2 regions of the Magnetovibrio massiliensis genome follow, and region 1 is predicted to be linked to the other one. Evidence: riboswitches for the same ligand, from Rfam matches in the RefSeq annotation. Region 1 holds a riboswitch; the other holds the start of a gene.
The links. Region 1 has a riboswitch for S-adenosylmethionine ahead of V5T82_RS06525 (nitrite/sulfite reductase). Riboswitches for the same ligand answer to the same signal wherever they lie in the genome.
Positions count from the first base shown of each region.

Region 2: linked by a shared signal. The riboswitch ahead of metZ (O-succinylhomoserine sulfhydrylase) and the one ahead of V5T82_RS06525 (nitrite/sulfite reductase) in region 1 are both predicted to bind S-adenosylmethionine.

Region 1 is NZ_JBAHUR010000003.1:329,369-344,415, reverse strand. It holds gene V5T82_RS06530 (phosphoadenylyl-sulfate reductase) at 1-713, opposite strand, end outside; gene V5T82_RS06525 (nitrite/sulfite reductase) at 710-2,788, opposite strand; SAM riboswitch at 3,026-3,105, opposite strand; gene V5T82_RS06520 (hypothetical protein) at 3,234-3,548, opposite strand; gene V5T82_RS06515 (hypothetical protein) at 3,753-3,926, shown strand; gene mobB (molybdopterin-guanine dinucleotide biosynthesis protein B) at 3,923-4,438, opposite strand; gene V5T82_RS06505 (HyaD/HybD family hydrogenase maturation endopeptidase) at 4,499-4,996, shown strand; gene V5T82_RS06500 (hydrogenase expression/formation C-terminal domain-containing protein) at 5,138-5,572, shown strand; gene V5T82_RS06495 (hydrogenase small subunit) at 5,589-6,677, shown strand; gene V5T82_RS06490 (hypothetical protein) at 6,674-7,339, shown strand; gene V5T82_RS06485 ((Fe-S)-binding protein) at 7,336-8,601, shown strand; gene V5T82_RS06480 (nickel-dependent hydrogenase large subunit) at 8,620-10,344, shown strand; gene V5T82_RS06475 (sensor histidine kinase) at 10,459-12,024, shown strand; gene V5T82_RS06470 (diguanylate cyclase domain-containing protein) at 12,062-12,937, opposite strand; gene mobA (molybdenum cofactor guanylyltransferase MobA) at 12,989-13,621, opposite strand; gene V5T82_RS06460 (AsmA family protein) at 13,854-14,729, shown strand; gene V5T82_RS06455 (hypothetical protein) at 14,808-15,047, opposite strand, start outside.
Region 2 is NZ_JBAHUR010000008.1:49,146-64,192, forward strand. It holds gene V5T82_RS11085 (LysM peptidoglycan-binding domain-containing protein) at 1-2,175, opposite strand, end outside; gene V5T82_RS11090 (tetratricopeptide repeat protein) at 2,200-3,234, opposite strand; gene tldD (metalloprotease TldD) at 3,410-4,843, opposite strand; SAM riboswitch at 5,009-5,086, shown strand; gene metZ (O-succinylhomoserine sulfhydrylase) at 5,145-6,347, shown strand; gene V5T82_RS11105 (chemotaxis protein CheB) at 6,516-9,743, shown strand; gene V5T82_RS11110 (hypothetical protein) at 9,774-10,316, shown strand; gene V5T82_RS11115 (TldD/PmbA family protein) at 10,399-11,745, shown strand; gene msbA (lipid A export permease/ATP-binding protein MsbA) at 11,799-13,586, shown strand; gene V5T82_RS11125 (lysophospholipid acyltransferase family protein) at 13,601-14,317, shown strand; gene V5T82_RS11130 (3-deoxy-D-manno-octulosonic acid transferase) at 14,314-15,047, shown strand, end outside.

The sequences.
Region 1 (15,047 bases):
TCATTGGCCCCAGTGGCCCCAGTGTCGTTCATAGACATGTGCAGGCCGCATTCTGTTTTGTTCTGCCCAGCCCACCGGCCTGCTCGGGGGGCTTCATGGCTACTAGTTCGACGCGTACACGTCTCACAACCGATAGAAAGAAAGCCTTCGGCCACCAAAGGATGGCGCGGCAAGCCCTTCGCTTCAAAGTGAGCCTCAATTTGATCCTGGCTCCACGTCGCAAGCGGATTGATCTTGATGTGCTGACCTTCAACATTGGCCGTTGGCAACGCAGCCCGGCCACCACCATGGTGGCGTTTACGCCCGGTGATTAAGATGTCGTAGTTCGCCGCCGCAAGGGCATGGGGCATGACTTTGCGCACCTGGCAGCACAGGTCCGGGTTGGAGAGATGAAGATCCCCATCCGGGTCAGAGCTGTTCACAAATCCAGACGGACTGGTTTCGATTTGAACGTTCGTTAGCCCTAAGTGGTCCACCAACTCTTCACGATATCTTAACGTTTCAACAAACAACTTTCCGGTATCGACAGTGAGAATCGGTGTTGAGGGATCGATTTCGGCCACCAAACTCAGCAAAACCGCCGACTCTGCGCCGAATGAGGATGACACCGCGACACCAGCGTTGGCCTCATTGTTCAAGACAGCATACAAAACGTCTTTACCGTCAAGCTTGCGCCAGTCTTGGATCTGGCTGTTCAACAGGTCCCGTTTCATTGTGCAGCTCCCGCTAAAAAGCCCGGAATGGCGCTCAATATGCGCTCGACCTCGTGGTCGACGGCTTTGGCCCACCCCCTGAGCGTGGAACTGGCCGTAGCCGGTTCCTTGCCCTGCTGTGCAGCGTCTTTGGCGCTTATAGCTTCGTTCAAAGCTGAGAGTAAGCCTTCGTCATGGGACCATTGGTCCCGAATGTGGGCGATCAACGCGTCCAAGGTCTGGTCTTCATTTCCGCCGGATATGACCAACAAACGTTGCGCGGGCAACTTCAAGGCTTCATCCACATGGATCAAGGCTTGTTCCCGGTTACCAACCTGTTCGGCACGCACAATGTCTTGGCGCGCCACACGGGCGAGATCGGACAAATGTTCCGCGACGACCGCGCCTGCTGCGCATTCTCCCGTAGCTGTGGCTGGCGGAACAAAGATTTTGTCGTCACCGATGTCAAAGCGCAATTGTTCTGCTTTAGCCTCTAGGTTGGTCAGGACCGGAGCCAATAAGCGTTCGATGCCTTCTTTGCCCAAGCGTTCTGCCCAAGCGCGTACCGTTTCGTTGTCCATCCGTCCCACTTTGTAGCCTTCCAAAAGCAAGCGAATAGCCTTTTTGGCATGAGCAGCGGGGAACACGGGACCTAAGATGCCGTGTTGTTCCGCCGTACCGCCCAAGTGGACTTGGTAGTGCGGCGCCGGTTTGCCGGAAATTTTCTTCGCCACACCATGCAAACCAATGTCGGCAATATGGTGATGACCGCAAGAGTTATGGCAGCCGGAGATGCGCAGCTTCACAGCCGGCAAACCGGCAAATTCGGGTTCCGCATCCAGCAAGCTTTCAGCCAGGGAATGGCTGTCGGTAATGCCGATGGCGCAGGTATAGGTGCCGGGGCAGGACACCAGATTGTCCATGGCATGTTTGCGCCCACTGGCATCCAAACCAATGTTTTTAACGTTATCGATGAAGGGCTCAACGGCGGCTTTGTCTAGACCCACAACGACAATGTTTTGATCGCGTGTGAGGCGCAGTTCATCGGCTCCGGCCTTTTCTGCCAAGTCGGCCAATTGTTCCAACTGACCCGACGTCAGCCAGCCTAAGGGCACTTCAACACCGACGGCAACGCCGCCGTTGGGCTGGTCGATGGCCCCGCGCAAGCGCAAATCACCCGCGTCTCGCGCTTGTGACCAATCCAGCTCTGCCCATTGGCGACGTTCAAAATCGCGAATGGCGTTGAACTGCTCTTTGACCAAGCGAACGAATTCCTCCGCGCCAAAGCGTTTGACCAAGAACTTGGTGCGGGCCTTGTTTTTGTTGATCCGGCTGGAATGGGCCACATGCACGCGCGCCACGGCTTCTTGAACCGCAGGCAGTGCGTCTTCGGTGACGAAGTCGAACACGTCTATAGACTTGGTTGGATGGGTGCCCAACCCGCCGCCGACGGTGACACGGAAACCTTGTTCACTGTCCCTATCCGTCGCAATAAAACCCAAATCGTCAATGGTGCTGAGACCGCAATCTTGCTCGCAGCCCGAAACCGTCGTTTTGAACTTGCGCGGCATGTGCTGGGTCAATGGATGGCGCAACCAGGCACGCGCCAACTGATCGGCCGCAGTTGCAGCGTCGGTTAACTCTGCCCCGCAAAACCCGGCTTTGGGGCAGGCCGTGACGGCGCGGAACGTATTGCCGGACGCTTCACGTGTGCTGACACCGCCTAAGTTGAGCCCCTCAATCAGCGGGGTCAGATTCTTCAACGCAATGAAATACAGCTGGATACCTTGGCGCGTGGTGATGTGCACGTCGCCACCCCCATGGGCTGCGTTGGCCCGGGCAATGGTGCGCGCTTGGGCAAAGCTTAAGCGTCCACCCGGCTGCTTGATGCGCATCATATGCTCACCCGCTTGGCGCTGCTCATAAATGCCAAAGCGCAGACGGAACGTCTTCCACCGGTCGTCATGCCAATCGCCTGCAATGTAGCTGGAAATGCCTTTGCGAAACTCTGAAATATCGTCGACGGAGGACAGGGTTTGTTCCGAGAAATCCGCCCAATCCGTGCTCTGGGCTGTATTGGCGCGTTGGTGTGTCATGGTCTTACATCCTTGATTTAAGGGCACAGAAACCCTTCTCGTCAGGCCTTGAAGCCTGCGAAATGCTGTGAATTTGTGATTGGTCGCGATTTAAAGCGTGCGGTTACGCTGCGCTGCACATCGACGGTAAGGATGAAGACAGAAAGTTCATCGGATGCTCCTTGATGTCCCCCTGGGGCATTTGGAAAGGTGTACGTGTGTTCAACATCTCAACCGCCTTTGATCATTTTGGACCCGCGGTGCCTTTCCGCGGCGCTTTAGCTTTGATTTGTTCACGCGGTCGCAAGCTGCCCCCTCAAATCACCGCGGATCAATTCGACACATATAAATGCACCCAGGGATGATCATCCTGTGACACCCATAAAACACACAAGAAGTATGGCTGTCAATTTATAAAAACACATTTTTTTGTTATTTAAATATAATACACACAAACTTAAGTGTGTTAATAACTTTTAGCCCGCACCCTCTCCATCGCCGGACCCATTGCGCGATAGCGTAAGATGGCACCGGTCACGATTAAAATGACACCGAAGATACCCCAAAAAAAAGGATGCACGGCGATTTCGAAGGGGGTGACAAAAAAGCCTCTTGGAGGTTCAAGAACATTGTAAAGAACAAGATAGGCAGCCGTAAACAAAGCCAGATATATCCCCGCCTTAAGCAATAGATTGAAGAGGACAAATGCATTTGGGTCGGTGTTGCGCATCTCGCGTTCAACGCGATTCCAAAATTCTGGGCTGTCTGTATCCAACTTCATGACCACGCTCCTTTCCGTGCGAATGAAGAGTATGAAGGCCTAAGCGTAAAGAATTTGTATGTGATGACCGTCACTGCAGATTCGCTCAGACCGTCTAGACTTGAGATATTGAAGATAACCTTAATAACCTGGAAAGGTTTGACTGTTAACATATGCCCGTATCGATCAAGAATGATCGGGGCACTGGACGAAGGAGACCTGAGAATGAGGTACTACCTGAAACATGTGGACGATGTCGCCAATCAGCTAACCGCTCTGGCCGACAACTTGGTTCAACACTTAGGCGTCGATGGCGCGTTGGAGGCCTGCCGCGAAAATTCGTGGTATGGCGTTCTCAACGAAATCGAAAATCGCCTGAATATGGGTGTTTGGAGCTAAGCGTCCAAAGAAATGTGCGCGATGATGAAGTCGGCCACCTGCCCGACGTCATTTAAATCGATTTGCGGTGTGGCCAACCCATCAATCTGCTCATCCGTCGCAACGCCGATGATCGTGTCGTCTTTGGACGCCAAGAGCGCTTTGCCTGTAGAAGGCCTGTGAACTTCCAGCTTGGCATAAGGATGTGACTTGAACCCCTCGATCAACAAGATATCCACCGATGACATCTTGGCGATCAACGTTTCCATATCAAATGCAGGGTCTTCACGCAGTTCATGCAACAATACCCAACGGTTGTTTGAGGTCAGCAGAACTTCCTTCGCCCCGGCCTCTCTGTGGCGATAACTGTCCTTGCCTGGTTTATCCATGTCAAATTTATGATGCGTGTGCTTCATCGTCGACACCGTCTTTCCGCGCTTAATCAGCTCGGGAATCAGATTGCTCAGCAGTGTGGTTTTGCCGTTTCCGCTAAAACCAATCACGCCGAGGATATGTTTGGGACCTGAAGTCATCGTTTGGGTGTCACATCGTTTTCACTGGTTTTGGAGATCGAACTATGTATGCTTCGCCATATGGATACAAGTCACGACTCCACCAATTCAGAAATTTTGGTCTTAGGCCTGGGCAACATCTTGTTGACGGATGAAGCCGTCGGTGTGCGGGCGCTCGAAACCCTCAAAACCCACCCTGAATTCCCGACCCAAGACGTCAAGCTTATGGACGGTGGCACCATGGGTATGACCTTGATGGTGGATATGGAAGACGCAGGCGCTCTGATCATCATCGACGCCGCACAGCTTCAACAGCCCGTTGGCACCGTGCAAGTCTTTGAAGGCAACGAAATGGATCATTTCCTGCGCACCCGTGGGCGTAGCCCGCATGACATCGGCTTGGACGACATCATGGACGGGCTGCGCTTGCGCTCTGCTGTGCCACAAAAACGTGCCCTGATTGGCATCCAGCCCAAAGACCTGCGGGTCGGCGAAACCCTGACCCCAGCTGTGGAAGCTGCCCTTCCCCAAGTGGCGGACTCTATTATTTCACTTATAAGTCGCTGGAATAAAAAATAAATTAGCATATTAGTGTTGTACTAATTTGTGCAACGCGGTATAATTTACGTTACAAAATTGTTAAACCTTGTAACATTAGATAGCTTCGTTTATCGTGTTATAAATTTGAAGGTTTCTAATCGGTTGAGGGGGAATTCGCCGATGGATTGCAAAATACCGCAATCAAATACGTCTGCTGAGATGGATGAGATCCTATCGTTTGTAGAAACGGGGAACGCTCCGCCTCTTTTAAATGAAATTCTACACGCTTTAACCGCGCTGATCGAAACGGGGCAAGAAACCACCATCGATCTGGGCGCGATGCCGTTTGCGACGGGTGACGAGCGCATCTTTAACGACATTCTGGGCACGGGCGAAGTCAGCTGTGTGCTCACTGTTTTGGGCGAAAGCCGCATTCACGAAACCGCCATACCGGGTGTGTGGCGGATCGAACATTTTGATGAAAACGGCGAATATCAATCCCGTTTCATCGAAATCACGTTTATTCCGCAGATTTTGAAAACGCAGCCCGAAGACGCCGAACGTGGCGTTCGCGAGTTGGCGGAACGCATTTCTGAATTGAACACAAAAGACTGAAGGGAGAACCCGACTAATGGAGACCACCCCTAAGTTGGCAGACATGATGAAGACCCACGGCATCAGCCGTCGCGCATTTATGAAGTACTGCGCGTCACTGACGTCTTTAATGGCTTTATCCCCTGCCCTGGCCCCGCGCGTTGCAGAAGCACTGGAAAGTGCAGCGCGCCCGTCCGTCATCTGGCTTTCCTTTCAAGAATGTACCGGGTGTACGGAATCCATCACCCGCTCTCATTCTCCCAGCATTGAAGATCTCATCTTCAATGCGGTATCGCTGGACTACCACCACACCTTGCAAGCCGCATCCGGCCATGCTGCCGAAGAGGCACGCGAGCATGCGATGAAAGAGCACTGGGGCAAGTACCTGGTCGTGGTCGACGGGTCGATCCCGATCAAAGATCCCGGGTTTTCGTGTATCGCAGGCATCTCGAACTTAGACATGCTCAAGCAAACCGCTGAAGGTGCTGCCGCCATCGTGTCCATGGGCACGTGCGCGGCCTACGGCGGTGTCGGCCATGCCAAACCGAACCCCACGGGTGCGGTTGCTGTCACCGACATTATTAAGGACAAGCCGATCATCAACGTGCCCGGCTGCCCGCCTATCCCGGTGGTCATGACTGGTGTGTTGGCGCACTTCTTGTCCTTCGGTATTCCTGAACTCGATGAATTGGGCCGTCCCAAAGCGTTCTTCGGCAATGCCATCCACGATCGCTGCTATCGCCGACCGTTTTACGACAAAGGTCTGTTCGCAGAAGGCTTTGACGACGAAGGTGCCAAAGAAGGCTGGTGCTTGTACAAGCTCGGCTGCAAAGGCCCGACCACCAAAAGTGCGTGTGCAACGGTCAAGTGGAACAACGGCGTCAGCTTCCCCATCGAAGCCGGCCACCCGTGTTTGGGCTGCACAGAGCCGGACTTTTGGGACAACGGCGGCTTCTACAAACCGCTGTCCGTTCCGTCAGGCGATTATCGCAAAGCCGGTGTCGCTGCCGTCGCAGGTGGTGCGGCTCTTGGTGCGGCAAGCGCCATGCTGGCCAAATCCGGCAAGGCCAAAGCAGCCAAAGCCCACGAAACTGTGGATGCTCATGATCTGGAGAAATCGTCATGAACAACGAAGCATTTGATCTCTTGATGTGGGCGCGCGGACCTGGGTTCGACATCGCGCTTATCATCTTCCTCGGTGGCGTTGTGTTGCGCCTTGTGGAAATCATTATCTTGGGCCGCAAAAAAGATTTGGCTGCACCAAAAGGCCAGCCCGTCGCCCAAGGTATCAAAACCATCTTCACCCGCACCTTCCCACGTGAAGGCTTGGTGAAGTATGCGCCGATCACATACATCGGCGGCTACATTTTCCACTTGGGATTTTTCATCGCGTTCTTCTTCTTCGCCCCGCACATCGCTCTATTTACGGATGCGTTCGGCATCTCTTGGCCGGGCGCAGGTCGTGTGATCGTGGAAAGCTCGACGGCTTTAGCCTTGCTAGCCATCATCGCGCTGTTTTATTCACGCATGACCGATCCTGTGCGCAAAGCCATCACCACGTTCGATGACTATGTTGTGCTGATCTTGAGCGCCCTGCCCTTGATCACGGGATATGTGGCCGTCAACAAACTGTTCGGCGATCCGACCTTGATGATGGCGCTGCACGTTCTCAGTGTTGATCTTCTGCTGGTCGCCTTCCCGTTTACCAAGTTGATGCATGCCTTCACGTTCGTGATGGCACGGTATTACAACGGCACCATCCAAGGCCGCAAAGGAGCTGAATCATGACCGCAACATTGACCCGCGGCCTCAATGCGCTGCGCGAACAAATCGATGCCCCGGTTGCCAGCTTCTTTTCCAGCTGTGTGAGCTGTGGCTTGTGCGCGGAATCGTGCATCTTCTACCGCGCCACCGAAGATCCGAAATACACGCCGATCAAAAAGCTCGACTTGATGCGCCGCATCTGGTCGCGTGAATTCACCCTGCTGGGCCGCTTGGCCGGTATGGTGGGCTTGGTCAAACCGGTGACGGATGATGATCTGAAAGGCTGGGAAACCTTGGTCTATGACAGCTGCACCATGTGCGGACGCTGTTCCATGGTTTGTCCGGTCGGCAACGACATCACCATGATGATCCGCAAAATGCGCGAAGGCATGTCGGCTGCAGGCCACGCCCCGGTCGAACTGATCGGTGCGGCGGAACGTCATACCGACGGCAACAGCCCCATGGGTGATTTGTCGAAAGCCTTGGAAGCTCAAGTCAAAGCCGCTGTGGCCGAAACGGGCATTCCCATTGAATTCGACAAAGAAGGTGCGGACTACATGGCGATCTTCTCGGCCCAAGAAATTGCCGAGTTCCCGGAAGTCATCGGCTCCATGGCGCGCATTTTCAAAAAAGCGGGGGTGACTTGGACCATTTCCATGTCTGCCTTCGAAGCCACAAACGTCGGCATCCAACTGGGCAACCGCGACGTGGCACGTAACTTGGTCTTGCGTGTGGTCGAAGCTGCCGAACGCCTGAAAGTCAAAGGCGTCATCAGCCCCGAATGCGGCCATGCCTATCAAGCTTTGCGTTGGGAAGGTCCGAACCTGATCGGTCGCACCTATGGTTTCGAGGTGATCCACATCATCGAGCTGTTGGACAACCTGCGTGCCCAAGGCAAGCTGAAAACCAAGGGCAAGGACGATCGCCGTCTCACCTTCCACGATCCGTGTCAGATCAACCGTCGTGGCGGCATCAATAAAGAGCCGCGCAACCTGATGAACATGGTCACAAGCAACTTCGTCGAATGCGAAGACGCAGGCACCATGAACTGGTGTTGTGGCGGTGGCGGCGGTGTCGGTTCGAACGAACGTGCCGAACAGCTTCGCCACGCGGCGTTCAAGTTCAAGAAGGCGCAGTTCGACAAGGTCGAGCCCGACGCCATCGTGACCATGTGCGCCTATTGCCACCACACATTGGACAACGTGTTCGAAGAATTCGACATCGAAGAAGAGGTCATTCAACTGACCGACTTGGTTGCCGAATATCTCGATGACGCAGATGCTTAGAGCTAGGGGAATTGAACAATGAATAAACGACTGGTCGTTGACCCGATTACCCGCATCGAAGGGCACTTGCGTATCGAGGCCCAGATGCAGGACAACACAATCGCCGAAGCGTACTCTTCGGGCACCATGGTGCGCGGGATCGAACTGATCTTGCAAGGCCGTGACCCGCGTGATGCTTGGGCCTTTGCGCAACGTATCTGTGGTGTGTGCACCCTGGTGCACGGCATGGCGTCCGTGCGCGCGGTTGAAGATGCGTTGGGCTATAAAATCCCGCCCAATGCACAGCTGATCCGCAACCTGATGATCGCGGCTCAATACGTGCACGATCACGTGATGCACTTCTATCACTTGCATGCGCTGGACTGGGTGGACGTGGTGTCTGCGCTGAGCGCTGATCCCAAAGCCACCGCGGACTTGGCGTCGAGCTTGTCCAACTATCCAAAATCATCGCCGGGGTATTTCTCGGATGTGAAGAAAAAGCTCAAAACCTTCGTTGAACAGGGTCAGCTGGGTATCTTCGCCAACGGATATTGGGGACACCCTGAATACAAGCTTCCGCCCGAAGCTAACTTAATGGCGGTGGCCCACTATCTCGATGCACTTGAATGGCAGCGTGATGTGGTGCAACTGCACACCATCTTCGGCGGCAAAAACCCACACCCGAACTTCCTCGTCGGTGGTGTGGCCAGCCCGCTGGATCCGAACTCCGACAGTGCCATCAACATGGAACAGCTGGCGAAGATTTCGGACGTCATCTCCAAAATGGAAGCCTTCGTCGATCAGGCCTACCTGCCCGACACGCTTGCCATCGCCAGCTTCTATAAAGACTGGGGTGCCAAAGGTGAAGGTGTCGGCAACTTCATGACCTATGGTGACTACCCGACTGGGGACACGTTCGATCCGTCCACATTCAAGGTGCCACGCGGTGTCATCTTGAACCGCGACCTGTCCACTATCCATGACGTGGATTTGGACAATGAAAGCGAAATCCAGGAATACGTCGATCACGCTTGGTACGATTATTCCGGCAAGGCTGAAGGCATCGGTCTTCACCCCTACAAAGGTGAAACCAACCTGAACTTCACCGGCCCCAACCCGCCCTACGATCAGCTGAATGTGGAGCAGAAATATTCCTGGCTGAAGTCTCCGCGTTGGAACGGCAAGCCCATGGAAGTGGGGCCCCTGTCACGCATGCTGATGATGTACGGAACCGGTAATGCACACGCCAAGGAACTGGTGGACATGACGCTCAACAAACTGGACGTTCCAGTGACGGCCTTGTTCTCGACCTTGGGTCGTACGGCCGCACGCACATTGGAAACCAAGATCTACTTGGACTTCATGCGCGGTTGGTACAAGGAACTGCTCGCCAACATTCAAAGTGGCGACACCAAAACCCACAACGAAGAACTGTGGGATCCCAAAACCTGGCCGAAAAAATGCCAAGGTGCGGGTTACATGGAAGCTCCGCGTGGGGCCTTGGGTCACTGGATTGTTATCGAAGACCAAAAGATCGCCAACTACCAAGCCATCGTTCCCACCACCTGGAACGCCGGTCCGCGCGATCACCACGGTCAATCCGGCCCTTACGAAGCCGCCCTGCAAGGCCACAACTTGGCGGTTCCGGATCAACCCTTGGAAATCCTGCGCACCATTCACAGTTTCGATCCGTGCATCGCGTGTGCTGTACACTTGAGCGGTGAAGACGGCGAAGAAATGTTGAAAATCAACATCGATCGCTAAGCGGTCGAGCAAAAACGGCAAAGGGCGGCTCTTGAGGCCGCCCTTTTTGCTTTCCGTTCATTATGATCGTATACTTCAGTTTCATTAATTCTTATCTAGGGATCCCTTCGGGCAATGTCTCCCAACATTCGGGCCGTTATTCAATACGCAGCTCCACTTGCATTGTTTTTAGTGTTGGGTTCGTTTTTGTGGGTCGCAGATCGCTACGTCACACAAACTCAGGCAGAACAGCAATTCGAAAAAACACGCGTCATTGCCGAACAAGCTGCGTTGCGGCTGGAAGAGTTTTTTGAGAACCGGTTTCGGGTCGTCGAATTGGTTTCCCAAAAATGGGATTCTCAAACCACGTACACCCAAGAAAACTTCACCTCTGAAGTTTTGAGTTTTCAAAACCTCTTTAAGGGCTTTCAAGCCACCAATTATGTCGCGCCGTCTGGGGTGATTGAATGGGTCGTGCCCGAACAAACCAATCCCAACACCAAGGGCAAAAACGTCCTGAGCATCCCGCCTGCGGCGAAAGTGTTTCAACAAGTTTCCGAAAGCCTGGAGCCATTGGTGACGCCGCCCTTGAAGTTGTTTCAAGGTTTCACCGGCTTTGTCGGCTATTTCCCCGTAAAAAAGGACGGTCAATTCGATGGCGTGGTAACAGCGGTCTTTCGCACATCCATTGTGATTGAGGATGCCGTTTCCGACACCTTAAACAATATTGGGCCGTTTCAAGTGTCATCCGGCGATCAAAGTGTTTACCTCAGCCAAGATGCAACGGACCAAACCGACTACACCGTTCGCCAAACTTTCAAAGTTTGGGACCGCACCTGGACGCTATCGCTCGCCCCGACACCGTTCGCCCCGTCCGCAGGTCTTGGATTGAACTGGGGGGTGTCCATTTTAACATTGCTCGTCTCAGCGATGCTGTCCGTGTTGTTGTGGATGTACCTCAGACGCCAAGAAGACTTGTATAATGCGAAGATCCAGGCCGAAGCCGCCAATCAAGCCAAATCAGAATTTTTAGCCAATATGAGCCACGAGCTCAGAACGCCGCTGAATTCCGTTATCGGCTTTTCCGAAATGATCAACCTGGAAACCTTCGGCCCGCTGCCCGACCAGTATAAGGAATATTCCGGACTGGTGATGTCCAGCGGCATGCATTTGTTGGAAACCATCAATCAAATCCTCGACATGTCGAAAATTGAAGCGGGCGAAATGGTGCTTGAGATTGAAGAGGTTCCCATCAAGACCCTCTTGGATGACGTTTTGCTGACCTTGAAATCTCATCTGGTCGGCAAAGACATCGAGATCATCAACGATTCACACCATACTCATACCTTGCGCATTGACCCTTTGCGCGTCAAACAAGCGCTCTTCAACATCATCGGCAATAGCATCAAATTCACCGACAAAGGCCACATCCGTATCTACAACGATTGTGATGATGCAGGACATACATTGGTCATCGAGGATACAGGCATCGGCATGAGCCATGCAGAAGTCCAACTGGCACAAAAACCGTTTGGCCAAGTTGATGGCACGGCCTACACCCGCCAAACAAAAGGCACGGGGCTTGGTCTCAATTTGACACGCAAGATTATGGAACTGCACGGCGGCGAGATGTTGATCCGCTCGCAGCCGGATTTGGGAACCAGCGTGCGTCTAAGCTTCCCGCCCGAAAGCGCCGTCTAAAACGGCACGACGCGGATCAACACAACCTGCCTGTTGCTTAAGACGTGCGCTTTTCTTGATCTGCGCGCATGGATTTGTAGGCCAGTTTGATGGCGTCGTCCAAATTATCGGTATCGCCGGGGATCATCGCACTGCCGATGGAGCACCCGATCTTGACCCGGCTGTCTTTATAGACAATGTTCCCCGTCAACTTGGCGCGCAGTTTCGACATCAAGTCTTCGACGTGTTCCATGCGGGTGATGCCGGGCGAAACGGCGATAAATTCATCCCCGCCCGCACGCACCGTCGTATCGGTTTTGCGCAAGATTTGCTGAATGCGGTCCCCAAAAACTTTCAGGACTTGATCGCCGCATTCCGTGCCGTGGGCTTTGTTGATGCCGTCCAAGTCATCAACGTCGATATAGAACACCCCAACGAACCGCCCGACACGCGTCGAGATGTGGATGGACTTCTCAGTGTATTCGGTTAGATACTGACGATTGGGCAGCGTGGACACGCGGTCATAAAACGCCATCTTGCTCAGCGACGACATTTTGTCTTTGCGGTACGTTGCAAAGGTAATGGCGCGCTTTAAGTCCTTGGCCGTGAAGTGGCCTTTGAGCAAATAATCATCTGCGCCATAGCGCAAGGCTTCGACATCGAAGTCTAAAGCATCCAATGCACTGATGACAATGAACGGAACGTTTAAGTTGGCGGCATCGACGTCTCGCAGGACTTCCGTCGCGTCGTGCCCGTCGGACAAGTCATAGTCCAACAGCACCAAGTCGTATTCATTGCCTTGTTGAATGGCGCGGACACCAAAATCAAAGGTGTCCGCCCAATGCATGTCGAGTTTTGAACCATAAATCTCAGCCAAGAGCCGTTTGGTATGCTCATGGTGAGCATGTTCGTCCTCGATATGGAGCACGCGCATCACTATTCCTATTACGATTCCCTATTATAAGAGAGTAGGAATGTATGCGCTCTAAATCAAGCTTGCGGCTTGGCTTAAATCATCTGCGGTATTGATGTTGAAAAACGGGTCCTTGCCTTCGGTTTCAAAGTCGACCTTTGCGACTTTGAATTGGCCCGTCCAGGCGTCAACTTTGCGCACACCTTGGTCCAACATAGCCTTGCGCAGTTCATAGCGCATTTCGACCGGCCACACACCGATCACCGGATGCATTTGCCCATTGGACGACACGGTACCCATTTCAGCACCTTCACGCGTAATGGCGGCACGAACGCGAGCAACCCAGTTGGGCGGCAAGAACGGCGTGTCGGTGGCGAACGTCGCGATCCAACGGGCTTGCGGGGCGTGGTTGACGACACATTCCATGGCGCTCAAAACACCGGCCAAGGGGCCTGCATGGCCTGGGATGTTGTCACTGATGATGGGAAGTCCCATTTCCGGGAAGCGGTCCGGATCTCCATTGATGTTGAGCATCAACGAACCCACTTGCGGTGCCGCGTTCAAGGCAGCACGCTCCAATAGGGTTTTGCCGTCGAGCTCTTGAAGACATTTGTCACCGTCGCCAAAACGGTTGGATTGGCCACCGGCCAACAAAACGCCCGCAATTTCACGGTCGCCAGTGGGATTAAAGGCTCGGGTATTCATGGGGAGGTCACCTTTTCTTACGAATCTAACTTAACAAGTGTCACATAAAGACGTTAAATTTTCGAGACGCCCCACCAATTTTTTGCGTCTCATTTGCATAAATCAGATATGGTGTGCAGTGCAGAAAAATTCAAGAATTTGATCATTGCAACGCACTGTTATTGCAGCCATATACCAACGGGTGCATACTCTCCACTAAGCGTCATTCTTGTGGTCTGAAAGGGTCATTTATATGTTGAAGAAAATTTTAATCGGCATCGCTGTTTTGATCGTTGCCGTCGTCGGCGGCGTTGTATACGTGGCCTCCAATGCCGGTGATTTGGTAAAAGCCGCCGTTGAAGAACACGGTTCGCGCGCAACCCAGGTGAACGTCACCTTGGATGCTGTCGACATCGAACTGGGTGAAAAAAGCGCCGGTATGCGCGGACTTACGGTCGGCAACCCCGCAGGTTTTAAAACCGACAGCGCCATCAAACTGGGCGAAATCAGCGTCAAACTTCATGAAGATTGGTCCCCAGATGTGGTCGTGGTTGAAGAAATCATGGTCAACGGTCCGGAAGTGACTTACGAAATCGGCTCTGGTGGGTCGAACATTTCGAAAATCCAAGAAAACGTCGATAACTTCGTCAAAGCCATGAGCGGTCCAGAAGACAAAGGGGCCTCTGAAGAGAAAGCCGAAGCTTCCGGCGCAGCTGGTGAAGAAGAAGGCCCGAAGGTCATCATCAACAACTTCTACATCAAAAACGGCAAAGTGAACGTTTCCGCCACCTTGTTCGAGGGCAAAACGTTGACCACGCCGCTGCCTGACATTCACCTGACCGACATCGGCAAAGACGATCCCGACGGTGGCGCAAGCCCCGCAGAAGTGGTCGAACAGCTGATCAGCGCCATCACCGACAAAGCCGGCGGGGCTGCCAGCGGTGTGGACCTGTCGCAACTGGGCTTGTCCGATATCTCCGGCAAAGCGGCTGAAGTTGGCAAAGCGGCCACCGACGCGGTCAAAGGGGCTGCTGAAAACCTCGGCGATGCTGGCGGTGAAGTCGGCAAAAAGCTTGAAGGGGCCGGCGATTCCATCGGCGGTGCTGTTAAAGGGCTGTTTGGCAACTAAGCCCCCCCCCTCACCTAACCAAGATAAAAGCCCAGCTGTGAAAGCTGGGCTTTTTCTTTGGTCGCGTCTTATACCAAATTACTGCAAAGGATGGCGTTTGTTGTGCGCAGTCAATTTTTCAATGGGCAAAGACAACGAATGCCCAAAGGGAGAGTGATTGTCTTCGTACAGATTTAGGGTGCGCAATTTTGTTTCCAAACACATGCAGCAGTCTTCAAATCCGCGCATTTGTTTGTACAGGCAGTTTTCACAGGCGTTGTGTTCAACTTGGTTATAAGACGACCACAAATGATAAGCCCGCAGAAACTGACCATTGTG
Region 2 (15,047 bases), on a different contig from region 1:
CATGACCTTCACCAAGGGTTTTGCCCAGAAATGATAACCCACGATCACATCCGGATCGTGGAACGCCAACCGCACGCCGAACCGACTGTCGGCATTATAGATAGCATCGGATAACAGCCCCCGGCGGTGAAGCTCGGTGCAGATGACCGTGCCGCCAGCATCACCGGCACCATTTCCCTTTTCATCCAGAGAATAAGTGCCATCCTTGTTCGTTGCTCTATTGGTCTGGTTTGGGTTTGCCTTCTGATTCCCCACACCCACAAGATTTCCGCGGCCATCAAATTTACCATTACCTGTCGTACTGGCGTTTTGTGCACGCGCCTGCCCACGTGCGTTTGCGCGGGCGCCGTCAATCGCCATGTGATCTTCCGTGTTACCCCAGGTTTTTTCTTCGTTTGCCGAAACCTTGCGCCCACCCCTATTGATAACGTTGCCGCCTTCGTCATGAATATAACCATTCATGTCCAATGTACGTTGTTGCGATTTGGAGAATTGCGTAATGATCATCTCACGTTCTTGCTGCTCCGCAACAGTGCCTGCTTTGCCCGGCTTTGTGTCTGGATAGCCGTAAACATATTGCTCTTCCCCTCTGCCAAAGACGATTTCATTGAGCGGTTCTGCCTTAAGGGTTGCCACTTCCCGCACACCATTCAACGCAGGTAGCCCTGCGCCAACCGCAGAAGCTCCAGTTCGTGCTTTCCCCCCAGAGGAACGCGCAGCGGCGTCGGCTTTCATCAAGTCGTCCTGTTTTCTGGAAAGCCCCGTTTCCTTTTGCTCGTGCGCCCAAGACTCCATTGGACTTGGCACCTTCGATGGTGTGTTGGAAACATTTGGCGCAGATTTTTTCGCGGCCGTTGCGTTGTCGTTGACCTTGACTGATGCAAACGGCTTTCCTGCCCCAAGGTTGCGGGAGAACTTGTTCACCTCTTTCATATAACGGTTGGCCGCTTGCATTGGGTCTTCCCCCATTTTCATTTTCAAGCTGGGGCCAAAGGTGGATTTCTTTGATTTTTGCGGTTTCGCAGGCTTGGTCTGCGGGGCCTTTACCTCAGCGCGAAAGCTGTCGAGGTAAGCATTAATGCTGGCCTGGCTGTAAAGATTGTCGACTTCCGTATATTCTTGAGACGGATAGCCCGCATCCACGGCCTTATCCAATAGACCATGCGAACGCGATGACGGCGTGGAAGACGCCGGGGCTTTGTCGGGCGTGTCGTACACCTTCAACGATTGTCCCGCCTGAACATAGTTGGGGTTTGAGACGGTATCTTTGTTGAGTGCAAAGACTTCCTGCCAAGACATGCCGTGGCGTTCGGCAAAACCGATGAGGTGTTTGTCTTCGCGGGTGATGACGTCGGTTTTGTAGCTGGGAGGTGCAGCAGGGGTGCCGACTGGTGCAAAGGTCGTCGGGGCCGGTGGATTGATCGAAATACCGGGGACAGGTCCACCGCTGGATTTTTGAGACCCTTTGGCGTTCAAATCAAACTCAGCGGCCCAAGTGCGGTCTTTTTCGACTTCTTCTGTCGTTCTGAGTAAGTCCACCAGAGGCGTTGAGCTTTTCAGCCCCCTCCATGTTCCATGTCTGTAGTCTTTCCGCTGTTGGGATGTTGGATAAGAAGGACCTTCTTCCAGAGCAGAATACAAGTCTTCAATATCAACCTCAGAAAACTCACTGTAATAATTCTCAACACTTGGCAATTGAGAATTTACAGCGTGTACCCCACCAACAACCCCCAGAACAGGTTGTCCGGTCGAAAGCATTTGATTTTGAGCTGCCAAACCAGCATCAACAACTTCTGGGGCCATATCCTGAAATTCCAAAGAACTGCGAAGTTGGCCTGAAGAAATCTGTGTTGCCGCCATACCTTGTTGAAGGCTTGATGCGAGCTCAAAAGGTCTGTCTGGGCTCGGCGTGTTGTCAATTACACTGTTCATCAACGCCTTCGTTTCACGGTTATCTTTAAAACGTGAAGATAAGGCGAAAAAATGATTTCGTTCGTCCAGATTCAGTTTTGTTTGTTGAATGTCAGCTATTCCCGGGTAGCCATTAAGTTCTGTTTTCCCTATGGCCTTCACGACCCCTTCTTCTGCCGTTTCCAAAAGATTGTCTTTCTGTCTTGATTTTAGGATATTATTCACAATACCAGTCAAGCCTTTTTTTGCTGAGTTTCCAGCCATATCATCACCTATTATTTCGAGTTGTTAGGAATAGTGTTTTTTAAGTCGCGTCAGTCTGCATTGAAGATATGCAGGGAATTCGATCACTTGATTGAACGACCACAGTGTATATGCAACAGCACATTCCCTGTGATCATCGAGTGTGTGTTTCAAGCAAACCGAATTGAAATCATTGTTGTTGATGCAGACTGCGGCTGCTTGCCCAGCATACGTCGCAGGATTTCGAAACCACGTACTAAACAAGTCGTATGCAACCCTAAACTGGGCTTTTTGCTCTTCTTGCGTCAGGTGATATTCAATGATGCGAATTGTTCGATCATCAACGGCCTCACCCAAAAACGCTGCCATATAACGATACTGCTGCGCCAATCGATAGTTTTTCTCTGTCCCCATACCCCAGGCAAACGCGATGGACAAAGCAAGGTATCCCCGAGGATTCCCTCCGCCTCGCACTCGCATCAAATCATGAATTCGATATTCTGAAGGCTGTAAAGCCCAGCTCTTTGATGAGTAATAATTGGCAGCATAAAAGTCCCGATTTTCGCCCGTTGCCTTTCGATACCACTCTAAGGCCACATTTGTCTCACGCTTCAAACGCGCCCACTCTCCAAGTTCGTTTTGGGCATACGGATGGCCGTTCTCCGCGGCAATGCGCATGCTGCGTTTCCAATCATCAATTTTTATGATGCTTGGGTCATCCGTGTAAAAATCGACGGAGTCTGGATCGTTTGTCAAAGCCAGCATCAAATGTGCAAATGCATCATTTTGGGACAGCGCTTTCTCCATCCAGGATTTCGCCTGCACCTCATCTACAGGCACACCCCATTCACCCTCAGCCAACACATACGCCAAAAACCCCTGCGCCTGGGCGTTGCCGCTTTCGGCCAGTTGCACCAGCAGTTCATAAGCCTTGTCGAACTCCCCCGCATTCGCCGCGCGTTCCACGTCTGCCTTGGTCACAGGCACATCGCCAGCCCAAGCCGCAGACCCGGCAAGGGGAGCCGTGAACAAAACCAAGCCCACGGCCATCGTTTTCAAAATTGTCTTCAACTGAACCATTTGGCAAAAGCCCTTGTGATACAAAACGCCATCGTCGCAAGAAAAATAACATGGCCACTCTGGGTTGTCAAGGATTATTTACCTATCATGCCGGTGAAGAACTGGATCACCCGAGCATAACGGGTGCCAATAGGCTGGAGATATTATGCCTTGTCCGTTCGTTTGGCGCTGAGCTTTAAGCCGCCGTGCCGCCGACCGTGAGGTTTTCGATGCGCATGGTGGGTTGGCCGACGCCGACGGGGACACTTTGGCCGTCCTTGCCGCACATGCCGATGCCGGTGTCCAACTTGCTGTCGTTGCCGATCATGGAAATGCGTTTTAAGTCTTCCGGCCCGCTGCCGATCAATGTGGCACCTTTGACCGGAGCCGTGACTTTGCCGTCTTCGACCATATAAGCTTCGGTGCAGCTGAACACGTATTTGCCGGACGTGATGTCCACTTGGCCGCCGCCGAAGTTGACAGCATAAAGACCGTTCTTCACGGACGCCAAAATTTCGTGCGGGTCCTTGTCGCCGTCGAGCATGTATGTGTTAGTCATGCGCGGCACAGGTGCGTGAGCATAGCTTTGACGCCGTCCATTGCCCGTCGAACTTTCGCCCATCAGGCGCGCGTTCATGCGGTCTTGCATGAAGCCTTTCAAGATGCCGTCTTCGATCAGCACCGTGTTGTTCGTCGGCGTGCCTTCATCGTCAATGGTGAGCGAGCCGCGACGCCCTTCGATGGTGCCATTGTCGACCACCGTGACGCCTTTGGACGCCACGCGTTCGCCCAGCAAGCCTGAAAAGGCCGACGTCTTTTTGCGGTTGAAGTCGCCTTCTAAGCCATGGCCCACCGCTTCGTGCAACAACACGCCCGGCCAGCCCGGCCCCAACACCACGGTCATTTCACCAGCCGGTGCGGGTACACTATCTAAGTTCACAATGGCTTGGCGCAGCGCTTCGTCGGCGATGTGTTGCCATTGTTCAGGGGTGACCCAGTTGTCGTATTCGGCCCGACCACCCGCGCCGTACGATCCACTTTCCATGCGCCCGCTTTGTTCCACCACGACGGAGATATTGATGCGCACCAGTGGCCGCACGTCGGACGCCACCGCGCCGCCGGGGCGCACGACTTCAATGGCCTGCCAGTTTCCCGCAAGCGAGACGGAGACTTGTTTCACCCGTTCGTCCTTGCCCCGCACATAGGCGTCGATTTCGCTGAGCAGCTTGACCTTCACGTCAAACGCCATGGCGTTCAGCGGGTTGACGTCGCCATAAAGTTTCACGTTGGTTCCTTGGGGCGGTTCGGCTAGGGTGCCGCCTTGGCCCTTACAGACCGACTGAACCGTTTGGCCTGCACGTTTGATGGCGTCTTCTGACAGCTCCGTCGCGTGCGCATAGCCAGCCGTTTCGCCGGAAACCGCACGCAGCCCAAAACCTTGCGCCGTGTCGAAGTTCGCAGACTTCAGCTGCCCGTCGTCAAACAATAGGCTTTCGGACTGGCGGTATTCCAAATACAGCTCACCGTCGTCGGCTTGCCCCAGTGCGTCCCCCACAATCGAGCACACCCGGTCGCGGTCCATTCCGGTGCGTTCGAAAAACAAGTTGGTCGTGGTGGCGGTAAAGGACATGTGGGGCTCTCCAGTTTTTTTCTGTCTTCTCGTATGCCAGAGGGTTTTGTGCGCTGCAAGTTATATGGGCGCTGGAACGATAATCGCCACCCCTATTCCCTACCAATCCGGTGTAAATCCAGGCAGACCCCCCTTGACGAACCGCTGAACTTTGGGCATTTATGGCCTCTGAAACGTGGTGATTTGGCCGATCGGCTTGCGGCCACGAAAAACAATCCGCTAAAAGATCGAAGTAATGGGATTGCAAACGTTAGCCCTGGCCTTCGGTCCGGGCTATTTTTGTTTGCAAAGGAACAGTTTGATGAGCACCGACAAGACCAAAACCGACACCTCTTCGTGGCGTCCCGCCACCCGCCAAGTGCGCGGTGGCATTGATCGCACGCCGTTTGGTGAAACGTCCGAAGCTTTGTTCATGACCTCGGGCTTCGTTTACGACAGTGCAGAGCAGGCTGAACGATCCTTCACGGGTGATGAAGACCATTACGTCTATTCCCGTTACGCCAACCCGACCCTAACCATTTTCGAAGACCGCTTGGCTGCCATCGAAGGCGCGAAGTACTGCAAAGGCACCGCCAGCGGCATGGCTGCGGTGTTCGGCGCGCTGGCTCCGCACCTGAAGGCCGGGGACCGCATCGTTGCCGCCCAAGCTTTGTTCGGCGCGTGCTATCACGTCATCGCCAACATCTTGCCCCAATGGGACATCCAGGCTGAATTCGTAGACGGCACGGACTTAGACGCCTGGGCCAAGGCGCTCAGCACACCGGCTCAAGCCGTGTTCTTGGAAACGCCGTCCAACCCGGCGCTGTCCATCATCGATATCGCCGCCGTGTCCGAGCTGGCCCACAAAGCCGGTGCTTTGGTGGTGGTGGACAACGCCTTTGCCTCGACCGTGTTGCAACACCCCTTGGAATTGGGTGCGGACGTGGTGACCTATTCCGCCACCAAACACATTGACGGCCAAGGACGCTCCTTAGGCGGTGCGATTTTGTCCAACAACGAAGATTACCTAGAAAACACCGTCGCCCCATTTTTGCGCCAAACCGGACCGGCCCTCAGCCCTTTTAACGCCTGGGTCCTGATCAAAGGCATGGAAACGTTGGAACTACGCGTTTCGCGCCAGTGTGAAAACGCTTTGGCGGTGGCCGAGTTCCTCGCCACCCAAGACGCCATCGAAGAAGTGATCTATCCGGGACTGGCTTCTCATCCACAGCACGAGTTGGCCCTGAAGCAAATGTCCGGCAAAGGCGGCACCATCGTGGCCTTCCATGTCAAAGGCGGCAAAGAAGAAGCGTTTAAGCTGATGAACGCCCTGGAAATCATCGATATTTCCAACAATCTGGGCGACGTCAAAAGCTTGATCACCCACCCGGCGACAACCACGCACCAGAAAATGAGCGCCCAAGAACAGCTCGCGGCCGGCATTCGCCCCGGTACCGTGAGATTGTCCGTTGGCATCGAAGATAAGCTAGACTTAATCCAGGATTTAGCCAGCTCTTTAGAATAAATCTAAAATTTATAAAATATACACAAAAATAACCCTTTTAGATGACCTTAAGGTATAGCAGAATACCCTTGGGAGCCAGGTGCCTACCTGAGGGGTTACATCCAAGTGGACGAACATCGAGATAAAGCAAATAAAGATGCTGAAAAACATCCATCGCATATTGTGTGCATGGGTGCATCCGCTGGCGGACTAGAAGCCATTCAAGCCTTTTTCAAGACACTCCCGGCTCAAACCGGGCTGTCTTTCGTGATCGTTCAGCACCTTTCCCCGGACTATAAAAGCTTGATGGATGAGCTGATCGCCAAGATCACGCCGATCCCCGTGCGCATTGCCGAAGACGGCGCACTTGTGGAACGCGACACCATCTATTTGATCCCGCCCAAAAAGAACATGCGGATCGAAGAAGGTTGCCTGTCTTTGATGGATCAAAACCGCAATCAACAAACCGTCAACCTGCCCATCGATATTTTCTTGGCATCCTTGGCCCAAGACTCAAAAAGCCAGTCCATCGCCATGATCCTATCGGGAACGGGTTCCGACGGCACCCGCGGGTCACGCGCCATCAAAGAAGCCGGCGGCATGGTTATGGTGCAAGAACCCGGCAACGCCAAATTCGACGGCATGCCGAAAAACGCCATTTCGGGCGGCTTCCCGGATTTTATCCTGCCCATCGAAAACATGGCGCATCAGTTGATGTCCTATGTCAAACACCCCAACACCACGCTGAAAACCAAAAGCGGGGCGTTGTTGGAAGAAAAAACCGGCATCACACGCTTGTTCTCTTTGCTGCGTGAAAAAAGTAAAATCGACTTTACCTATTACAAGCCCAACACGGTGTCCCGCCGCATCGCCCGGCGCATGACGGTCAACCAGTTGGAAGACTTGAACGACTACATCACCTTGGTTGAGCGCAATTCGTCCGAGCTCAATACCCTGTTCCGCGAACTGTTGATCGGCGTCACGAGCTTTTTCCGCGATCCGGAATTGTTTGCCATGCTGGAAAGCAAATGGCTGCCCGAAGCGCTGGAGAAGGCAAAGGGGCGCGAATTCCGCATCTGGATTTCCGGTGTCTCTACGGGTGAGGAAGCCTACAGCTTTGCCATCTTGTGTAACGAGATCGTCGAAAAATTCGACCAACCCGTCGACATCAAAATCTTCGCCACCGACATTGACCAAGATGCCATTTTCTTTGCCAGCAACGGCATCTATCCCGAAAGCATCACCGCCGACGTTCCGTCCCATTTGCTGAACAAATACTTCTTCCGCCATGCGGAAAGTTTCAAGGTCTCCCGCGCGCTGCGCGAAATGGTGGTGTTCGCCAAACACGATTTGATCAAAGACCCCGCCTTTACCAACATCGACTTGGTGAGCTGTCGCAACGTCTTGATCTATTTCCAACAGCCCTTGCAGCAAAAGGTTGTCGATACGTTCAACTTCTCCCTGCGTCCCGAAGCCATATTGGTCCTAGGCCCCAGCGAAACCACAGGCACGGCAGAAAAACTGTTTGCCTGTTTGGACAACCGCTGGAAAGTGTTCCGTTCGCGTGGACAGAAGTCGGCATCTCCCAATACGGGCGCTTTTTCCGGCGGGCGCATGAGCCTCACCAATGGTTTTTTGGGTCGCCAAACGGCTCATGCCACGGTTGAAGAAGACCGCGTGCTGGCGCGTTTGATGGATGTGGTCGGCACAGACTATCTGCCGTTTTCCATGATTGTGAACGAGTCTAACGAACTGATTTATGTGTTCGGAGAATCGTCCAGCTACCTCAATCCGCCCACAGGACGGGTCATCAACGACGTCTCGAAAAGCGTTATCCGCGATCTCGCCATTCCTTTGGCAACGGGCTTGACCAAGGTCTTCAACTCGCGTTCCGAACAGACGTTTTCCAACATCGTGATCAAGTCCGGACCGGGCGAGCGCGTTTCGGTCAACATGAGGATCAAGCCCCTGCCCGACCAAAAGGGCAAAGAACAGCTGGCGGCAGTCTTCATCGAAAGCACAGCTCTCAAGCCCGCCGAGCCGGGCAAGGAAATCGACACCACGACCTATGACGCCAGTCAGGAATCGCAACAACGCATCACGGATCTGGAACAAGAGCTTCAGTTCACCCGCGAAAACCTGCAGGCCACCATCGAAGAGCTGGAAACGTCCAACGAAGAATTGCAGGCCACCAACGAAGAACTTCTGGCCAGCAACGAAGAGCTTCAAAGCACCAACGAAGAATTGCAATCGGTGAACGAAGAGCTGTTCACCGTCAACGCCGAACACCAAAGTAAGATCATGGAGCTCACCGAGCTCAACAACGATCTGCACAACTTCATGAATTCTGGCAACGTCATCACCTTGTTCTTAGACGAACAGCTGAACGTACGCCGCTTCACGGATAATGCTTTGAAAGTCTGGAGTCTAACTGAACACGACGTCGGACGTCCCTTCGATCACTTGGCGCAGAATTTATCAGGCGCGAACTTGGTCGATTTGGTCGAACGCGCCAACCGCACGGGCGAAACCATCAATCAAGAAGTTCACACCGCACACGACAGTGAAATCTATCTGCTGACGCTTCAGCCCTATGTGGTTTCTGAATCAACCCGCACAGGCGTGGTCATGAGCTTGAGCAACATCACGGCACTGAAACAAGCCCAAGACAACGAACAACGCGCACTGGAACGCGCCAAGGAAGAGGCTGAAAAATCCAACGACGCCAAGTCGAACTTCCTCGCCGCCATGAGCCACGATTTGCGCACACCACTAAACGCCGTGATCGGTTATTCGGAATCCATCCTTCACGAAGTCTTCGGACCCATGGAGCATGAAAAATACGGCGATTATATCCGCATCATCCACAACAGCGGCTATCTGCTGCTGAGCTTGGTCAACGATATTTTGGACATCTCCAAAATCGAAGCGGGCGAATACGCCATCACGCGCTCACCGTGCAATATGGGCGAATTGGTCGAACAAAGTGCGACGCTGATCCAGCCCAATGCCAAAGAAAAGAAAATCGACGTTAAATTCGAAATTCCGGGCGATCTTCCGCCGTTCGATGTCGACGCGCGTGCCTTGACCCAGGTGTTCAACAACCTGTTTAACAACGCTGTGAAATACACCGGCATCGAAGGCACCATCACCGCGAAGGTCTACCAACAAGGCGAGGCCGCCGTTGTCGAAATCATCGATACCGGCATCGGCATGGACGAAGACCAGCTGCGCTCCGCGTTCGAACCCTTCCGCAATTCCACCGCAGCTGTCGCTTCGACGGAAAAAGGCACGGGGTTAGGGCTGTATCTCTGCAAGCGCCTAATGGACATGCATGGTGGAACCATCGAATTGACCAGCACGCCCAACAACGGCTTGACCGCGACTTTGCACTTTCCCCAAAATATCGTAACATAAGATTGGGCAGCACAGTCAGGGAGAGAGCGTTTGACACAGGCAAAAATTCCACCGGTTGCATTTACGGTTGACGCCGACAACATCATCATTGACGTCAACGATCAATGGGACCTGTTCGCCATCGAAAATGACGCGGACGGGTTGGTGCACGCACACGTCATCGGACAGCCCTTGTTAAAGTACGTCACAGGCGATTCCACCCGTATGTTTGTTGAAGTCATGCTTCAAGGTGCGCGTGTGCGCAACACCATTATCTCCAAGCCCTATCGCTGCGATTCACCGGATTTGAAGCGCGCGCTTGAAATGCGCATCATTCCGTTGGACAACCACGAGGTTCGGCTGGAAAATCACATCGTTTCGCTGCAAACCGTGGCCCAGCCCGTGCATTTCATCGGGCACGCCACCCCATCCAGTGACCGAGTCAAGCGCTGTTCCATGTGCAACAAGGTCGAACTAGACCAGGAATGGCGTGACCCTCTTGACGGCTCGGTTGCCCAAAGCTTCCTCGATCCCAGTTCGGTCAAAGTCTATTACGGTGTCTGTGATCCTTGCCAAGGCATGGGCTCGCATTAGAACTTTATTCGCTCAAGCCCTTGGCTAAAGCCCCGATATCCCCTACATACGTTGAGTAATCATTCCAACGCGTGGGGACATTATGTCGTCTGACATCGAAGATAAGCTCAATCTGCTTCAAGACTTGATCCAACAGGCCAAATCCAAAGGCGCAGACGCCGCGGACGCTCTGTTTGCCGAAGGTACCTCCCTGTCACTATCGTGCCGTAAGGGTGAGGTCGAACAGCTGGAACGGTCCGAAGCGCAAGACCTGGGCCTGCGCGTCTTTGTCGGCAAATCGGCGGCCATCGTTTCCAGCTCCGATACGGACAAGGCAGCCCTGGACGAACTGGTGGAACGCGCCGTTGCCATGGCGAAAACCGTGCCCGAAGACCCGTTTGCGGGCTTGGCCGATCCCGACCAACTGGCCACCGAATTCACCGACTTCGACATGTATGACGCCACCGAATTCAGCGCAGAACAACTCACCGCCTTCGCCCAAGAAGCCGAAGACGCCGGACTGGCCGTGAATGGCGTGACCAACACCGAAGGTGCCACCGCAGGCTTTAGCCAGTCCGCCATTGCGTTTGCAGCCTCCAACGGCTTTGCCCACACCTATCAGCGCTCACGCCACTCCTTGAGCGCGTCCATGCTGGCCGGTGAAGGCACGGGGATGGAGCGCGATTACGACTACACCGGCGCCGTTTGGGCCGAAGACCTGCAAAACCCCGATATAATCGGCCGCACAGCGGGTGAGCGCGCGGTCCAGCGCCTCAACCCCAAAAAAGCCGAGACCCAACAAGTCCCCATCGTCTACGACAACCGCGCAGCACGGTCCTTAGTTGGGCACCTGTCCAGCGCCATCAATGGCTCAAGCATCTCGCGCGGCACCTCGTTTTTGAAAGACAGCATGGGCAAACAGCTGTTTGCCGACGCCATCAACATCGTTGACGACCCGCACCGCAAACGCGGGCTGCGCTCCTCTGCCTTTGACGACGAAGGTTTGGCGACCCAGGCGCGCAACGTCATTGACCAAGGCCAACTCACGACGTGGTTCTTGGATTTACGCTCGGCCCGCCAACTGGGGCTACAGTCTACCGGCCATGCCAGCCGCGGCGTGTCCAGCCCGCCGTCACCTGGGGCATCGAACCTCTATCTGGAAGCCGGCGACGTTTCTGTTGAAGATCTGATCAAAGACATCAAACAAGGCCTTCTGGTCACAGAGCTGATCGGTATGGGCGTGAACATGGTCACTGGCGACTATTCACGCGGGGCCAGCGGTTTTTGGATTGAAAACGGCGAAATCGCGTACCCGGTCAGCGAAGTCACCATTGCCGGACACTTGAGCGAAATGTTTAAGGAATTGACCCCGGCCAACGACCTGGAATTCCTCTACGGCGTTGATTCTCCTAGCGTTCGCATCGATGGCATGACGCTAGCGGGGGCCTAAGGCCCTGTGCTATTGTCTGGGCAGTTTCTTGAGCTGAAGTTTAGGGTCAAAGCGTGACGCACATTTCCACCACCAAATTGATGGGCCGTTTGTGGCGTGAGCACATCCGCACCTATGCGGGTTGGTTGATTCTGGCTGTGACTTTCATGGCCGTCGTCGCCGCCTGCACGACGTTTAGCGCGTATCTCATGAAACCCATCGTCAACGACATCTTCGTCAACCGCGACGAAGATATGCTGTGGCTGATCGGTGGATCGGTCTTCATCGTCTTCATCGTCAAAGGCATCGCGACGTACGCGCAACAGGTGCTCATGTCCAAGGTCGGCATGCGCATTGTCGCGGACTTGCAAAACCGCCTGTATCGTCACTTGACCGACCTGGACATCAGCTTTTTTCACGCCAACGCCACCGGCACATTGGTGTCGCGCTTTACCGTCGACATCACGTCTATGCGCGTCGCCGTGTCACATGCCATTACCGTGTTTGGCAAAGACATGCTGTCGCTCATCGGTTTGGTCGGCAACATGTTCTGGCAGGACTGGCAGCTGGCCTTGATCGCCATTTTCGTTTTTCCCGTCGCCATTTCGCCCATCGCAAAAATCGGGCGGCGCATGCGCAAAGTCACGGTGAACTCGCAAGTCGAAACCGGGCAGTTGATGACAACCTTGGAACAAACCTTCCAAGGCATCCGCATGGTCAAAGCCTATTCCATGGAAGGCTATGAGCGTGGCCGCGTCGACACCTTGGTCGAAAAACTCTTTGGGCTGAGCTACAAAGGTGCGCGCACCCGTGCGCTGTCCAGCCCTATTATGGAAACCTTGGGCGGCGTCGCCATCGGCATCATCATTATCTATGGCGGCTTTCGTGTCATTCAAGACGCCACGGACCCCGGCAGCTTTTTCTCTTTCATCACGGCACTGCTTTTGGCTTATGAGCCGATGAAGCGTTTGGCGAATTTAAACGCCACCGTGCAAGAAGGCTTAGCAGGCGCGCAACGCACCTACAAAGTCTTGGATCACGTCAGCCGCATCCAAGAAACCGAAGGGGCGGCCACCTTGAACGTCAGCGGTGGTAAAATCCAACTGGAAAACGTGTCGTTCAGCTATCCCAAATCCGACGAAGACGGCTTTCACGAAACGGCTTTGGACAACATCAACATCACCATTCCCGCTGGCAAGACCGTGGCCTTGGTGGGCACGTCCGGTGCGGGCAAATCCACCATCATGAACTTGGTGCCGCGCTTTTACGATGTCACCGACGGCAAGGTTTTGATCGACGACCAAAACATTCGCGACGTCACCTTCGAAAGCCTGCGCAACGCCATTGCCCTGGTCAGCCAAGAAGTCACCCTGTTCGATGACACCGTGCGCGCCAACATCGGCTATGGGCGTAAAGGTGCCAGTTTCGAAGATATCCAAGACGCCGCCCGCCACGCAGCCGCCCACGACTTTATCCAAGAGCTGCCCGAAGGCTACGACACCATGGTCGGTGAGCACGGCGTGCGTCTGTCCGGCGGTCAACGTCAACGCTTGGCTATCGCGCGCGCCATGTTGAAAAACGCACCTATTCTACTGTTGGACGAAGCCACATCTGCGCTGGATACGGAATCGGAACGCCACGTGCAAACGGCCCTGGAAGAACTGATGGCCAACCGCACCACTTTGGTCATTGCCCACCGCCTGTCCACCGTTGTGGATGCAGACTTGATCATCGTCTTGAGCCAAGGCCGTGTGGTCGAACAAGGCTCCCACGACGAACTGCTGGAAAAAGGCGGCCAGTACGCCAACCTCTACCAACTGCAATTCGCTGAAGACGCCACTGAACAAGCTCTCGAGATTTAAATCGGAGTTCACCTGTGAAGCTCTACAAACGCATCTTTGAAAAACCCTGGGCTCAGAGCGCTATTTCCGCTCTGGCAGCGGGCTATATGCGTTTTGTGCGCCTCACAAGCAAATGGGAACACCGTGGGCTGGAGAACGTCGAAGGTCTTGTGGAAAACGAAACGCCGATGCTCATCAGCTTTTGGCACGGGCGTTTGATCCCAAGCCTGTTTGGCTGGCCCTATGCATCGACACTGCACATTTTGTCCACCCCGCATCGCGACGGCCAAATCGCGGCCAAGGCGTACAACCGTTTTGGCATCAAGACCATTTGGGGCTCGACCAAAAAAGGCGGCACCGAAGCGGTGCGCAACATCATCAAGGTCCTAAAATCCGGCGGTGTGGTGGCGCTGACCCCCGACGGCCCCAAAGGCCCCCGCCAACGTATGCAGCAAAGCTCCGTAGACATTGCGCGCATGACCGGGGCGAAGCTGGTGCCCTTCGGCATTTCCGCAACCAAACTGAAATGGCGCAACAGTTGGGACTGCATGGTGATCCCTAAACCGTTTTCGCACTACATCATTATTTTTGGCGAACCGATGGAAATCCCGCGCAAAGCCAGCAAGGAAGAGTACGAAACACTGCGCCAAGAGTTTGAAAACCGCATGAACGCGCTGCAACTCGAAGTCGACGAAGCCTGCAACCAACCCAGCCCCGAACCTGCGCCTGTGAAATCGGAGACAGCGTCATGAAGCTTTCGCTGTATCGCATGGCGACGACGCTGGGCGGGCCATTGATCCGTCTGTATCTCAACAAGCGACTGAAACGCGGCAAAGAAGATGCGGCGCGCTTTGAGGAACGCTTAGGCATCGCATCCCTGCCCCGCCCCGATGGTCGCTTGGTATGGATCCATGCGGCAAGTGTGGGCGAAAGCTTATCGGTTCTGACGTTCATTGACCGGGTGCAAAAAGACTACCCCGACACCTCCATTTTGGTGACCACCGGGACCCTGACGTCTGCGCGCTTGATGGCTAAACGTCTTCCCCAAGGGGCGGTTCATCAGTATGTCCCCGCTGATTGCGTGAGCTACGTTCGACGGTTCTTAGAACACTGGAAACCCGATTTGGCGTTTTGGGTCGAAAGCGAATTTTGGCCCAACATGGTCATAGAAACCCGGGCGCGGGCCGTGCCCATGGTGGTGCTGAACGGACGCATGTCGCAAAGCTCTTATGAAGGGTGGCGTAAAAGCCGGGCGATGATCGGGCGCATTTTATCTGCGTTTCCTCTGGTCCTCGCCCAAAGCGATACGGACGGCTTGCGTTTCCAAGACCTAGGCGCCAAGGCCGTCGACGTTCCCGGCAACTTAAAATATGCCTCGGCTCCGCTGCCTTATGACGAAGCCGAGCTGACAAAGCTAAAATCCACCATCGGTGAACGGCCCGTTTGGCTTGCGTCTTCGACCCACCCTGGTGAAGAAACCAT